3 regions of the Amycolatopsis sp. NPDC049691 genome follow, and region 1 is predicted to be linked to each of the others. Evidence: riboswitches for the same ligand, from Rfam matches in the RefSeq annotation. Region 1 holds a riboswitch; each other region holds the start of a gene.
What was found. Region 1 has a riboswitch for S-adenosylmethionine ahead of AB0J40_RS12785 (ATP-binding cassette domain-containing protein). Riboswitches for the same ligand answer to the same signal wherever they lie in the genome.

Region 1 (3,948 bases):
CCACCGCCGTTGAGACCGACGACGCCGATGCGCTGCCCGGCCGCGACGCCCAGCGACACGCCGTCCAGGAGCGGGCGAACCCCGTAGGACTTGCTCACCGCCTCCAGGTTGACCAGGTTGGCCATCCGGATCCTTTCCTCAGTAACAGAAGTCCACAGTGGACGATCAGGCGTGCACGCGCGGCGGGGCGGGCCGCGGCGCGTCGTCGCCGCCGACGACGCGGGCGCCCGGGACCGGGCCGTGCGCCACCCGGACCGTGCGGCACACCCCCGCGCCCGACAGCTCGGCCGCGACTTCGACCGCCGACTGCGCGTCTTCGCAAAGGAACGCGCACGTCGGGCCCGAGCCGGAGACCGTTCCGGCGAGCGCGCCCGCGTTGACGCCGGCGCGCAGCGTGCGGCGCAGGCCCGGGCGCAGCGAGACCGCCGCCGCCTGGAGGTCGTTGCCCAGCAGCAGCGCCAGCTGCCGCGGGTCGCCCGAGGCCAGCGCCTCGACGACCGGGGTGTGCGAGCCGATCCGCGGCGGGTTGCCGTCGGCGCGCAGCCGGTCGAGCTCGCCGAACACCTTCGGCGTCGACAGGCCGCGCTCGTCGAAGGCGAGCACCCAGTGAAAGGTGTGCCGGGAGAGCACCGGGACCAGCCGCTCGCCGCGCCCGGTGCCCAGCGCGGTGCCGCCGTAGAGCGCGAACGGGACGTCGCTGCCCAGGCCGGCGGCGATCTCGGCGAGCTCGTCACGCGTGACGTCGAGGTTCCACAGGCTCGCCAGCCCGACCAGGGTCGCGGCCGCGTCGGCACTGCCGCCCGCCATGCCGCCCGCGACCGGGATGCCCTTGCGCAGCACCACGCGGACCTTCGGCTCGCCACTGCGCCCGACGTGCGCGGACAGCGCTTCGACCGCGCGCCAGGCCAGGTTCTCGGGGCCGGTCGGGACCGCGCCCTCGCCCTCGCCGTAGATCTCCAGCCCCGGCTCTTCGGTGACGGCGACGGTCACCTCGTCGGTCAGCGACAGGGCCTGGAACACGGTCACCAGCTCGTGGTAACCGTCTTCGCGCAGGTCGTCGACCGCCAGGTGCAGGTTGACCTTGGCCGGGACCCGGACGGTGACTGGGGGCGGAACTACGGCGAGCACCCGACCAGCCTACGTGGCCGCGAAAACGCCCCGATGCGACCTGCGCATCGGGGCGGTTCCGACGGTGACAACCGGGGCTCCGCCCCGGGCCGGGGGCTCCGCCACCCGGAACCCCCGAAAGCGACGTTCAGCTCAAGCCGCGACACCCTGGGGGCCGCGGGCGGTGTGCGTCACGTGGCCGCCGCGCTCGGCGACCCACGCCAGGGCCGCGTCGGCGCGCTCGCCGCGGACGCCGAGGCGGAAGCGCCCGACCGGGGTGTCGCCGATCCGGGTCAGGCCGCCGCCGATGGTGGCGAACTCGACGTCGAAGCGGCCCGCCGCCTCGGGCAGCAGCGCGCCGACCGACGCGAAGCCGACCAGCACGACGTCGACCGAGCGGTCGTAGCGCGACGACTGCGCGCGCGTGGTCTCGATGGCGGGCAGCAGCGCCTGCGCGGTGCGGCTGGCCGGGTTCGAGATCAGGTCGAGCACCGTGCCGCGCTCGACGACGGTGCCGTCTTCGAGCACCGCGACGTCGTCGCAGACCCGGCGGACCACGCCGGCGTCCGGCGTCGTGACGACGACGGTGGTGCCCAGCTCGGAGCGGGCGCGGTCGAGCACGGTGAGCACCGAGCCCGCCTCCTCCGGGTCGACGCCGGCCGTCGGGTCGTCGGCCAGGAGCACGGCGGGCGCCGCCGCGAGGGCCTTCGCGACCGCGACGCGGCGGAGCTGACCCTCGGTGAGCTCGCCGGGACGCTGCGTCGCGCGCTGCGTCAGGCCGACCAGGTCGAGCAGCGAGCCGACCCGGCTGCGGCGCTGCGGGCCGTCGACGCCGAGCTGCTCGAGCGGGGAGGCGATGTTGCCGGCGATGGTGCGTTCGGCGATCAGCTCCGGCTTCGTCGAGACGACGCCGAGCTGGCGGCGGATCTCCCGCAGGCGGCGGCCGTCGAGGGTGCCGGTGTTGAGGCCGTCGAGCCGGACGACGCCGCGGTCGGGCCGCTCCTGCAGCGCGATGCACCGGGCGAGGACGGACTTGCCCGACCCGGCGGGGCCGACCACGCCGAACAGCGAGCCGGCCTGGACGTCGACACTCACGTCCCGCAGGGCGATGACCGAATTTCCGTTGGTGGCAAAGGTTTTGGACAGGTTTTCGACGGTGATCACGAAGGCTCCAGAAAACGGGGTGCGCGCAGTGCGCGGCACCCGGCCGCAAGCAAGGTCCGTCCGTTGTGGACGGTGCGTGAAGAAGAGGTGGACCGGCTACGACTGGCTCAGTGGGAGCGTCGACATGCGGTCACGGAGCGGCGGCCTTCGTCGACTACGCGACGCCTGGTCAGGAGCAGGGGGCGAGCTACCCTCTTCATCGGAAACGGCCTCCATCGGTCCTGGCGGTAGCACCTGCCCTGTGGAGGGTGGTTGCTGCGACTTCGGCGAGCCAGGTCTCTCAGTCGCTCGGGATGGACGCTTCCGAGTAAAGCCGATCCCGAGGAGCGAAAGCAAGCCCGTTGGCCCAGATCACACGAGTGGCGGTGTCCGAATGGCGGGATCACCGGCGTGGGAGGGGTATTTTCACCGCCTCCACTGTGGATTGCTAACGCGCGGCGGCGATCCGGGCGAAGTCGTGCACGTCCAGCTGTTCACCACGGGTCTTGGGGTCGATCCCGGCGGCGGTGAGCAGTTCCCCGGCGCGCTCGGCGGAGCCCGCCCAGCCCGCGAGCGCGGCGCGGAGGGTCTTCCTGCGTTGCGAGAAGGCGGCGTCGACGAGGCCGAAGAGCCGATCGCGGTCCTCCGACGCCGGAGCGTCACCGCGCTCGAAGGCGACGAGCGCCGAGTCGACGTTGGGCACCGGCCAGAACACCGAGCGCGGCACGGCGGCGACCTTGCGGGCCGGGCCGTACCAGGCGAGCTTGACGCTGGGGACGCCGTAGATCCGGCTGCCGGGGCCGGCGGCCATCCGGTCGGCGACCTCGGTCTGGACCATGACGAGGCCCGACTTCAGCGACGGCACCTCGGCGAGCAGGTGCAGCACGACGGGAACGGCGACGTTGTAGGGCAGGTTGGCGACGAGCGCGGTCGGCTCGCCCAGTTCTTCGCGGGTGACCCGCAGGGCATCGGCCCCGACGACCCGCAGCCGCGCGGCGGCTTCGGGGCCGCGCTCGGCGACGGTCTTGGGCAGCCGCTCGGCGAGCTTGGGATCGATCTCGACGGCGACGACGTGCGCACCGGTGGCGAGCAGCCCGAGGGTGAGCGACCCGAGCCCGGGCCCGACTTCGAGGACAACGTCGTCTTCGGTGACGCCGGCCAGCTCGACGATCCGCCGGACGGTGTTGGGATCGTGCACGAAGTTCTGCCCGAGCTTCTTGGTCGGCCGCACGTCGAGCTCGGCCGCCAGCCCGCGGATCTCGGCAGGTCCCAGCAGTTCAACCACCGGGTGAGCCTACCGAGGCGGCCGGCGCGCGTGGCCGGACGGTCGATCGCACGCGAAACGGCCCCCGTCCACGAAGGACGGGGGCCGCTCCGGAAAGGAAACTCAGGCCTTCTTGCCGCAGACCGGCCAGGCGCTGTAGCCGCCACGCGCGTCGCGGACCTTCTCCGCGATCGCGATCTGCTGCTCGCGCGACGCCTGGTTCGGGTAGGCCGCGTACGCGTCGCCGCCGTAGGCGTCCCACGTGCGCTTGTCGAACTGCAGGCCGCCGTAGTAGCCGTTGCCCGTGTTGATGGCCCAGTTGCCGCCCGACTCGCACTGCGCGATGCGGTCCCACGCGGAGCCGTCGCCGATCGCCGGTGTCGGGGCCTGCTTGGTGCCGACGTGGATGATCTTCGGCTTCGGCTGGGTGATGA
Region 2 (3,948 bases), on a different contig from region 1:
CGGGAAGACCACCGTGACCAGGACGAACACGACTGGGACGGCCGCCAGGAACCAGCTGCGCTCGTACGCGGCCAGCAGCAGGAGGCCGAGCGCGGCCAGCAGCGCGCCGCGCACGTCCCCGGGCAGCCGCAGCTCCAGCGCGCCGACCAGGTCGAGCAGCGGGACGGCCGCCAGCGCGCCCAGGGTGCCGAGCACGAACCGGACGGGCCGCGGCGCTGTGCCGGCCCGGCGCAGGGACAGCCAGTACCAGCCGGCCACGGCGAGCACGACGCAGGCGAGGCCGGCGAGCCAGCCGAGCGTCGCCGACGGGACGACGTCGGTGGCCGTGGCGAAGGCGATCCCCGAAAGCTCGTTGTCGGGCCGGCCGGTGCCGCCCAGCCCGCCGGTGCCGAGACTCCGGACCGGCTGGTACTCCGGTCCGGCCACGGTTCCGAAGGTGCGGTCCCCGGGCAGCAGCTCGACCGCCACCATGACCAGCAAGGCGAACCCGAGCGCCGCCAACGGGAACCAGGACCGCCGCGAACTCCCCATCACCGCAGGGCCTCGGACGCCGGGCGAAGGAGGGCCGCGAAAGCCGCGGTGAGCAGAACGGCCGCCGAGCCGAGCACCCCCACCAGGTCCGCCGACAGCAGCACGGCGATCACCCCGAACCCGGCCGTGGCGAGCAGGACGAGTTTGCTGCGCTCGTACGCGGAGAGGACAAGCAGGCCGAGGGTGGCCAGCAGCGGGCCGCGCAGGCCGTCGCCGAGCCGGAACTGCCACGACCCGACCAGGTCGAGGAGCGGAAGGGCGACGAGCGCCCCGACCGCCCCGAGGACGAACCAGTCGAGTCGGGCGGGGCGCAGGACGGCCGCGTACCAGATCGCCGTGCCGAGCAGCACCACGCCGAGCGCGATCAGCCAGACCGGACCGGCCGGCAAGCCCGCGCCCGGTGCGTGATAAGGGTCCTGCGTGAGAAACTGCCCGCGGCCGACGTCGGCGGTGGCGCGAAGGTTCTCCTGGCTCATCGGGAGCGACACGATGTTCACGAATTCGCCCTCGGCCGGGCTGCGGCGGGACAGCAGCTGCACCGCCGCCATGCCGATCTGCGTGAGCCCGAGCAGTGCCAACGGAAACCAGAAACGCCGCCCTCTCCCCATCGGGCCAGGTTAGCGCTCAGCAGAACGGCGGCAGCTCCCGCGGGTCGCCGACCGGGGCCCACCGGCCGTCCACCTTCGCGTACTCCCAGCGGGCCCCGCGCGCGACGATCTGGCGCAGCGCGCGGACCACGCGGTCGACGTGCTCCTCGGTGCTGCCCAGGCCGAGGCTGACGCGGATCGCCTGCTGCCCGTCGCCGCCGGTGAGGCCGATCAGGCGCTTGACCGCGATGTGCGCGCAGAAGGCGCCGTCGCGGACGCCGATGCCGTACTCGGCCGACAGCACCGCGGCGAGCCAGCCCGGGTCGAAGCCGTCGACGACGAAGCCGACCGTGCCGACGCGGTCGACCGGCGCGTCGAACAGCCGCAGCTCGGCGCAGCCCGGGATGCCTTCGAGTCCCTTGCGCAGCCGGGCGAGCAGGGCCTGCTCGTGCTCTTCGATCGCGGCCCAGTTCCCGGCCAGGGTCTCGCACGCGACGCCGAGCGCGTACACCCCGACGGTGTTGGGCGAGCCGGCTTCGTGGCGCTCGGGCCCGGTGCTCCAGACGACGGCGTCCTCGGTGACGAGCTTGGTCGCGCCGCCGCCGGCGAGGTACGGCCGGGCGGCACGCAGCCAGTCGGCGCGGCCGATCAGCGCGCCCGCGCCGAAAGGCGCGTAGAGCTTGTGGCCGGACAGCGCGACGTAGTCGACGTCCAGCTCCTTGATGGAGATCCGGCGGTGCGGGGCGAGCTGGGCGGCGTCGAGCGCGACGCGGGCGCCGTGCTTGCGCGCGACGGCGGCGATCTCGGCGACGGGGAGCAGCTCACCGGTCACATTGGACGCTCCGGTGACGACGACCAGTCGCGGTCCCTGCGGGGCGTCCGCGAGTGCTTCGTCCACAGCGGACACCGCGGCGAGGCGGGTGCGCGGGGTCGGGATCCGCCGGACGTTCGAGCCCTGCCACGGCAGCAGCGCGGCGTGGTGCTCGGTGTCGAAGACGATCACGGTCGTGTGCCGGGGCAGGCTGCGGGCGAGCAGGTTGAAGGAATCGGTGGTGTTGCGGGTGAACACGACGGTGTCGGTCTGCCGGGCGTCGACGAAGCGGCGCAGGACGTCGCGCGTGCGCTCGTAGAGCTTGGTGGAGACCTGGGAGGCGAAGCCGGCGCCGCGGTGGACGCTGGCGTACCAGGGCAGGAACTCGTCGACCTTGGCCCGGACGGTGTCGAGACAGGGGGCGCTCGCGGCGTGGTCGAGGTTGGCGTAGCCGATCGTCTCACCCGTGACGAGCGGGACCCGCAGAGCGGCGCCGGCGACGGCCGGGATGTCCTGCGCGGCAACGGTTTCCTCGGCGGTGCGGGCGGCCGGGACGAGTGTGCCCGCTTCGGCCAGGGTGGTGGTGCGGTCGACGGCGAAAGTCATCGGTGCCTCCTCGGCGGTCCGGGGGACCCCGGCGAGGGGCCCGCGCTTGCCGGTCGCACGGCGCGACCAGCCCGGTCTTCACCCGGGGCACCCCACCGCGGTAGGAGGGTTGCCGGTCAGCAAGCCGGGGCTTTGCGCTGACACTCATGACCTGATTAAGAAAGTAACCGAGAACGCGGCGGGCGGCCAAGCTTCTCCGCAACATCTGAGACCCCGCTCACACACCGTGAGGGCTCAGAGCTTCGCGCGGAAGCGCCCCGGGAGCTGCGTCACGGCGTTGTCCGCGAGGTGGGTCGCGGTGCCCGTGTACTGCCCGGCTCCGGCGGTGAAGCGCCAGCCGCCGATGGACTTGCCGTCGACGGGCTCGGCGACCGGCCTGCCGTCCCCGCTGACGGTCCAGAGCGTGAAGTGCACGTGGGCGCCGGTGCTGCTGCCACCGCACGGGAGCGCGTTGCCGGTCGACCCGAGGACAGCGCCGGCCTCGACGTGTTCGCCGTCGGTGACCGCGATGCCCTCCAGGTGGTAGTAGCCGGTCCGCCAGCCACCGTCGTGGTCGACGGTCACCCAGTCACCGCCCGCGCAGTGCTGCAGGCGGACGGTCCCGGCCAGCGGCGCGCGCACGGTCCGGTCGGCCGGGCTGAAGTCGATGGCGTTCTCGACGCCGGTGCTGCCGTCGTCGGAGTGGATGCCGGCCGAGTAGACCTGCTGGCCGGCCGTGAACGGCAGGGCGAGGGCGGGGAACCCTCCGGCGGTCGCGGCCGGCGCACCGAGGAAGCCGAGGACCGCGGTCATCGCGACGGCGAGGGCCGTCCTGCGGACGTGCGGAATTGTCACCGTGCGTGCTCCTTTGGCGTCGCGCTCACCCGTTCGAAGTAACCGGATCGGGCGCAGAGTAGGCCAAAGGGTGGATCATGGGGAAGATTTCGGACGGGGAAGATCACCCTCGCGGGAAAAGATCACCAGGTCGGCGCGGAGAGTGGACAGGCGCCGGACAACGCGCGGCTAGGGCGACGCGCGTTTGAAGGGCTCGCGCCTGGCGTCGCGCGCACGCTCCGCGGCCCGAATAAGCGCGCCGACGCGGGGGCAGAGCATCACGCGCAGGCGCGGCGAGGCCGCCTCGCAGATCAGGCGGACCGGCTCGCAGGCCTCCCCGCCGGACAGGCCCTCCCGACCGCGCACCGGCGCGCCGAGGCATCTCTCTCGCGATCCAAGCCGGCTCGCGCGCCTGCCATGCCGGCCCTCCTGGTTCACCGAACCATCGGATCGGGCCCGCCACGGCCACGAGCGGGTTACCGCCCCGACTCGCCCCGCCAGCGGGCCAGCCGGCCCGCCCGGTCCACCGCTCGCAACCGGCGCTCGACCGCGTCGCGGACCGCCGTCGTCGTCACCACCAGCAGCTGGTCGTTCTCCTGC
Region 3 (3,948 bases), on a different contig from region 1:
TTGGCGGCGAGGTTCCACGCGGCGTGCACGACGGCGGCGACGAGGACGAAAGACAAGGCGGTGGCGTTCATGGGGCCCCTTCGGGTTTTCGCGCGCGCGAAAACCGGGTCCTCCAGGCTTTTGCCCCGTCAGATGAACGACCGGCCGTCCGGGCCCGCCGATGGTGCCGCTCGGACCAGGCCCGCCGACCCTGATTGTGTGTCGCGTGCGCGGGCCGGCGACGGAACCCTAGGCACTGCCGTCCCCCACCGTACTCCCGGTGCCGGACGCCGGCGGCCCGGCTGTTAAAGTGGTCGCTCGCTGCCCGTGCGGCATTCCGTCATGGAGGAAACCCGCTTTCCGCGGGGCCACTTCAGCGCGGCGGCGATCTCACCGAGTGAAACAGGAGTTGCCCTATGGCCAACATCAAGTCGCAGATCAAGCGCATCACGACGAACGAGAAGGCGCGTCAGCGCAACCAGGCGATCCGGTCCTCGGTGAAGACCGCGATCCGCAAGGTCCGCGAAGCCGCCGAGGCCGGCGACAAGGCCAAGGCCGTCGAGCTGCAGCGCGACGCCGCCCAGAAGCTGGACAAGGCCGTCTCGAAGGGCGTCATCCACGCCAACCAGGCCGCCAACAAGAAGTCGGCGCTCGCCAAGCGCGTCAACGCGCTCTGAGCTGGTTGATTTCTGGGAAAGCCCCGGCCTCCGGCCGGGGCTTTCTTCATGCCCGTGGTCAGCCTTTGGCGGCCGCCACCTCGAGGACCGCGCGCTCCAGCGCGTAGCCGGGATCGGCTGCCACGCCCTTGACCTCGGCGTTCAGGCGCGCGACCACCCGCATCGCGGTGGCCAGGCCGTCCTGGTTCCAGCCTCGCGACTGGCCCTGGGCCTTCCGGATCTTCCACGGCGGCATGCCCAGCTCGCCGGCCATCTGGTTCGGGTTGCCGCGGCCCGCGCCCGAGACCCGGGCGATCGTGCGGACCGCGTCGGCCAGGGCGTCCGCCACCAGGACGTGCGGGACGCCCAGCTGCATCGCCCACCGCAGTGACTCCAGCGCCGCCGAGCGGTCACCGCTGACCGCCTTCTCCGCGACCGCGAAGCCCGTCACGTCGGCGCGGCCGCGGTGGTACTGCCGGACCGCGTCGGCGTCGACCGTCCCGCCCGTGTCGGCCACCAGCTGGCTCGCCGCCGAGGAGAGTTCGCGCAGGTCGGAGCCCACCGCGTCGATCAGCGCGGCCACCCCCGCCGGGTCGATCTTGCCGCCCGCGCGGCGCACCTCGTGCCGTACGAACTGCTCGCGCTCGGCCGGCTTGGTCAGCTTCGGGCACTCCGTGACCTCGGCGCCGGCCTTCTTCAGCGCCGCGGGCAGCGACTTGCCCGCCTTGCTGCGGCCGCCGCCGGTGTGCACGACGACCAGCACGACGCCGTCCGCCGGGTCCTTCAGGTACGCCGCCACGGCGTCGGCCAGCTCCTGCGAGATGTCCTGCGCCGACTCCAGGACGATCACGCGGCCCTCGCTGAACAGCGACGGGCTGACGAGTTCGGCCAGCTCGGGGGCTGTGAGATCGGACACCCGGACCCGGGTCAGCTCGGCCGTGGCGTCGATCGCCCGCGCCGCGGCGAGCGTCTCGCGGACGGCCCGTTCGATCAGCAGTTCTTCCTCGCCCAGGACCAGGTGCAGCGGGGCGGGGGCGGTGGCTTGCGCGGTCACCCGAGGATCCTCTCACTTGCGGTGTCGTGCGCCCGCTCCGGTGATGTCCGACGGCCACCGTGGCACGGCGTGACCGCCATGTCGTACGGTGTCCACGAGGCGGCGCGCTCGATCGCGCGCCCCGACAACCGAATACCGCTCATCCAGAGGGGCAGAGGGAACGGCCCGACGAAGCCCCGGCAACCGGCGTACAGCCCGTCATCCCGCGATCGCGGGGTAGCTGACGACCACGGTGCCAATTCCGGCCCGCTTCGGCGGGGCAGATGAGGAAAGGAACCTCGCGATGACCGCAACCCTCGGCACGACCTCCACCACGAAGACCCCGGATCTCGGTCCCGCCGTCGAACTGGTGTCGAAGGAAGAGGGTCACCGGCAGCCGCTCGCCCCCGAGTTCGTCTCCGCGGAGGACTTCTCGCCGCTCGAGGTCGCCTACGACTTCGGCCGCGTCCGCCGCGAAGACATCGAGGCCGGCCCCAAGAACATCTGGCGCTACAAGAAGCTCCTCCCGGTTCCGTCCAACGTCGAAGAGATCCCGAACACCGAGCCCGGCGCGACCCGGCTGATCCGCGCCGACCGCCTCGCGAAGGAACTCGGCCTCAAGCGCGTGTGGGTCAAGGACGACACCGGCAACCCGACGCACTCGTTCAAGGACCGCGTCGTCGCCGTCGCGCTGGCCGCGGCCCGCGAGTTCGGCTTCGAGGTGCTGGCCTGTCCGTCGACCGGCAACCTGGCCAACGCGACGGCCGCCGCCGCGGCCCGCGCCGGCTGGCGGTCGGTCGTGCTGATCCCCAAGACCCTCGAGCGCGCCAAGATCCTCACCACCGCGGTGTACGACGGCGACCTGATCGCCGTCGACGGCAACTACGACGACGTCAACCGCCTCGCCACCGAGCTGGCCGGCGAGCACCCGACGTGGGCGTTCGTGAACGTGAACGTCCGGCCGTACTACTCGGAGGGCTCGAAGACGCTGGCCTACGAGGTCGCCGAGCAGCTCGGCTGGCGCATCCCGCCGCAGATCGTCGTGCCGATCGCCTCCGGTTCGCAGCTGACGAAGGTGGACAAGGGTTTCCGCGAGCTGGGCCAGCTCGGCTTGGTGGACGCCAGCCCGTACAAGGTGTTCGGCGCGCAGGCGACCGGCTGCTCGCCGGTGTCGGCCGCGTTCCGCGCAGGCCAGGACGTGGTCCAGCCGGTGAAGCCGGACACGATCGCCCGTTCGCTGGCGATCGGCAACCCGGCCGACGGCCCGTACGTCCTCGACATCGTCAACCGCACCGGCGGCGCGATCGAAGACGTCACCGACGAGGAGGTCGTCGAGGGCATCCGGCTGCTGGCCCGCACCGAGGGCATCTTCACCGAGACGGCCGGCGGGGTCACCGTGGCCACGGCGAAGAAGCTGGTGGAGACGGGCAAGCTCGACCCGGACGCGGAGACGGTCCTCCTGATCACCGGCGACGGCCTCAAGACCCTCGACGCGGTCGAGAACCACATCGGCCCCAAGGCGACCGTGCCGCCGTCGGCCGCCGCGGTGAACGAGGCGCTCGGCTACTGACGCTCCCCGAGCTGGGGACGGGCCGCCGCGGCCCGCCCCCGCTTCGGTCGCGGGCAACGGGACCCGGAGTCGGTGGCCACCGGGCCTCCGCCTCCGCCCCCCGCCCGGCGACAGCAGCCGAGGGCAAGCCACGAGGCCGCTCGGCCACCAACCCCGCCGAGCGCATGCCCGCCCTGACTCCGGCAGCGGCAACAAGCCTCGCCCCAATCCGGTGGCGGACAACGGCCTCGCCCGGAGCTGGCGGCCACGGGACCACCGCCCCGCCGACCGCCGGCCAGCCCGGCGACAGCAGCCAGGGCAAGCCACGAGAGGACCGGCCTGGTGATCGGCTGCCGCGCCACGGCCGCAGCGGCCGCGATCGTCGCTGCCACCGCGCCCGGCGCGTTCGGGATCATCGCGCTTGGCCACTGACCCTCGCGGGCCGCTCGGTCTGCGCCTGGTGAGTACCTCCTTTCGCGTTTCTCCGGGCCGATAGGGTCGACACCCGCCAGGTGTCGGCTCGGTCCGGGAGGTTCGGGGAAATGCGGAATCTCGGCAAGCACTGGATGGTCACCGCCGAGCGTGATGGGGATGCCTTGCCCACCACCGTTGTCGCGAAGTGGCGGTGGTACAAGAAGGGCGCCCGGCGAGACCGGTTGCGGTACGGCGTCGTGGAAGTCGTCGCCCTCATCGGCTCGGCCGCTATCCCGGTTGCCGCCGCCGCTCACCTC

Region 2: another riboswitch for S-adenosylmethionine. It lies ahead of AB0J40_RS29565 (aminotransferase class V-fold PLP-dependent enzyme); the one in region 1 lies ahead of AB0J40_RS12785 (ATP-binding cassette domain-containing protein).
Region 3: another riboswitch for S-adenosylmethionine. It lies ahead of thrC (threonine synthase); the one in region 1 lies ahead of AB0J40_RS12785 (ATP-binding cassette domain-containing protein).

The regions. Positions count from the first base shown of each region.
Region 1 covers NZ_JBFANX010000005.1:50,472-54,419, forward strand. Annotated here, with positions in the region: gene AB0J40_RS12775 (ABC-F family ATP-binding cassette domain-containing protein) at 1-125, opposite strand, end outside; gene AB0J40_RS12780 (4-(cytidine 5'-diphospho)-2-C-methyl-D-erythritol kinase) at 166-1,128, opposite strand; gene AB0J40_RS12785 (ATP-binding cassette domain-containing protein) at 1,261-2,271, opposite strand; SAM riboswitch class I at 2,481-2,571, opposite strand; gene rsmA (16S rRNA (adenine(1518)-N(6)/adenine(1519)-N(6))-dimethyltransferase RsmA) at 2,699-3,535, opposite strand; gene AB0J40_RS12795 (transglycosylase family protein) at 3,638-3,948, opposite strand, start outside.
Region 2 covers NZ_JBFANX010000014.1:183,829-187,776, forward strand. Annotated here, with positions in the region: gene AB0J40_RS29555 (hypothetical protein) at 1-531, opposite strand, end outside; gene AB0J40_RS29560 (hypothetical protein) at 531-1,139, opposite strand; gene AB0J40_RS29565 (aminotransferase class V-fold PLP-dependent enzyme) at 1,156-2,535, opposite strand; SAM riboswitch class IV at 2,573-2,687, opposite strand; gene AB0J40_RS29570 (M23 family metallopeptidase) at 2,770-3,369, opposite strand; gene AB0J40_RS29575 (potassium/proton antiporter) at 3,825-3,948, opposite strand, start outside.
Region 3 covers NZ_JBFANX010000009.1:208,628-212,575, reverse strand. Annotated here, with positions in the region: gene AB0J40_RS22245 (DMT family transporter) at 1-71, opposite strand, end outside; gene rpsT (30S ribosomal protein S20) at 396-656, shown strand; gene holA (DNA polymerase III subunit delta) at 715-1,689, opposite strand; SAM riboswitch class I at 1,826-1,959, shown strand; gene thrC (threonine synthase) at 1,973-3,238, shown strand; gene AB0J40_RS22225 (DUF4231 domain-containing protein) at 3,760-3,948, shown strand, end outside.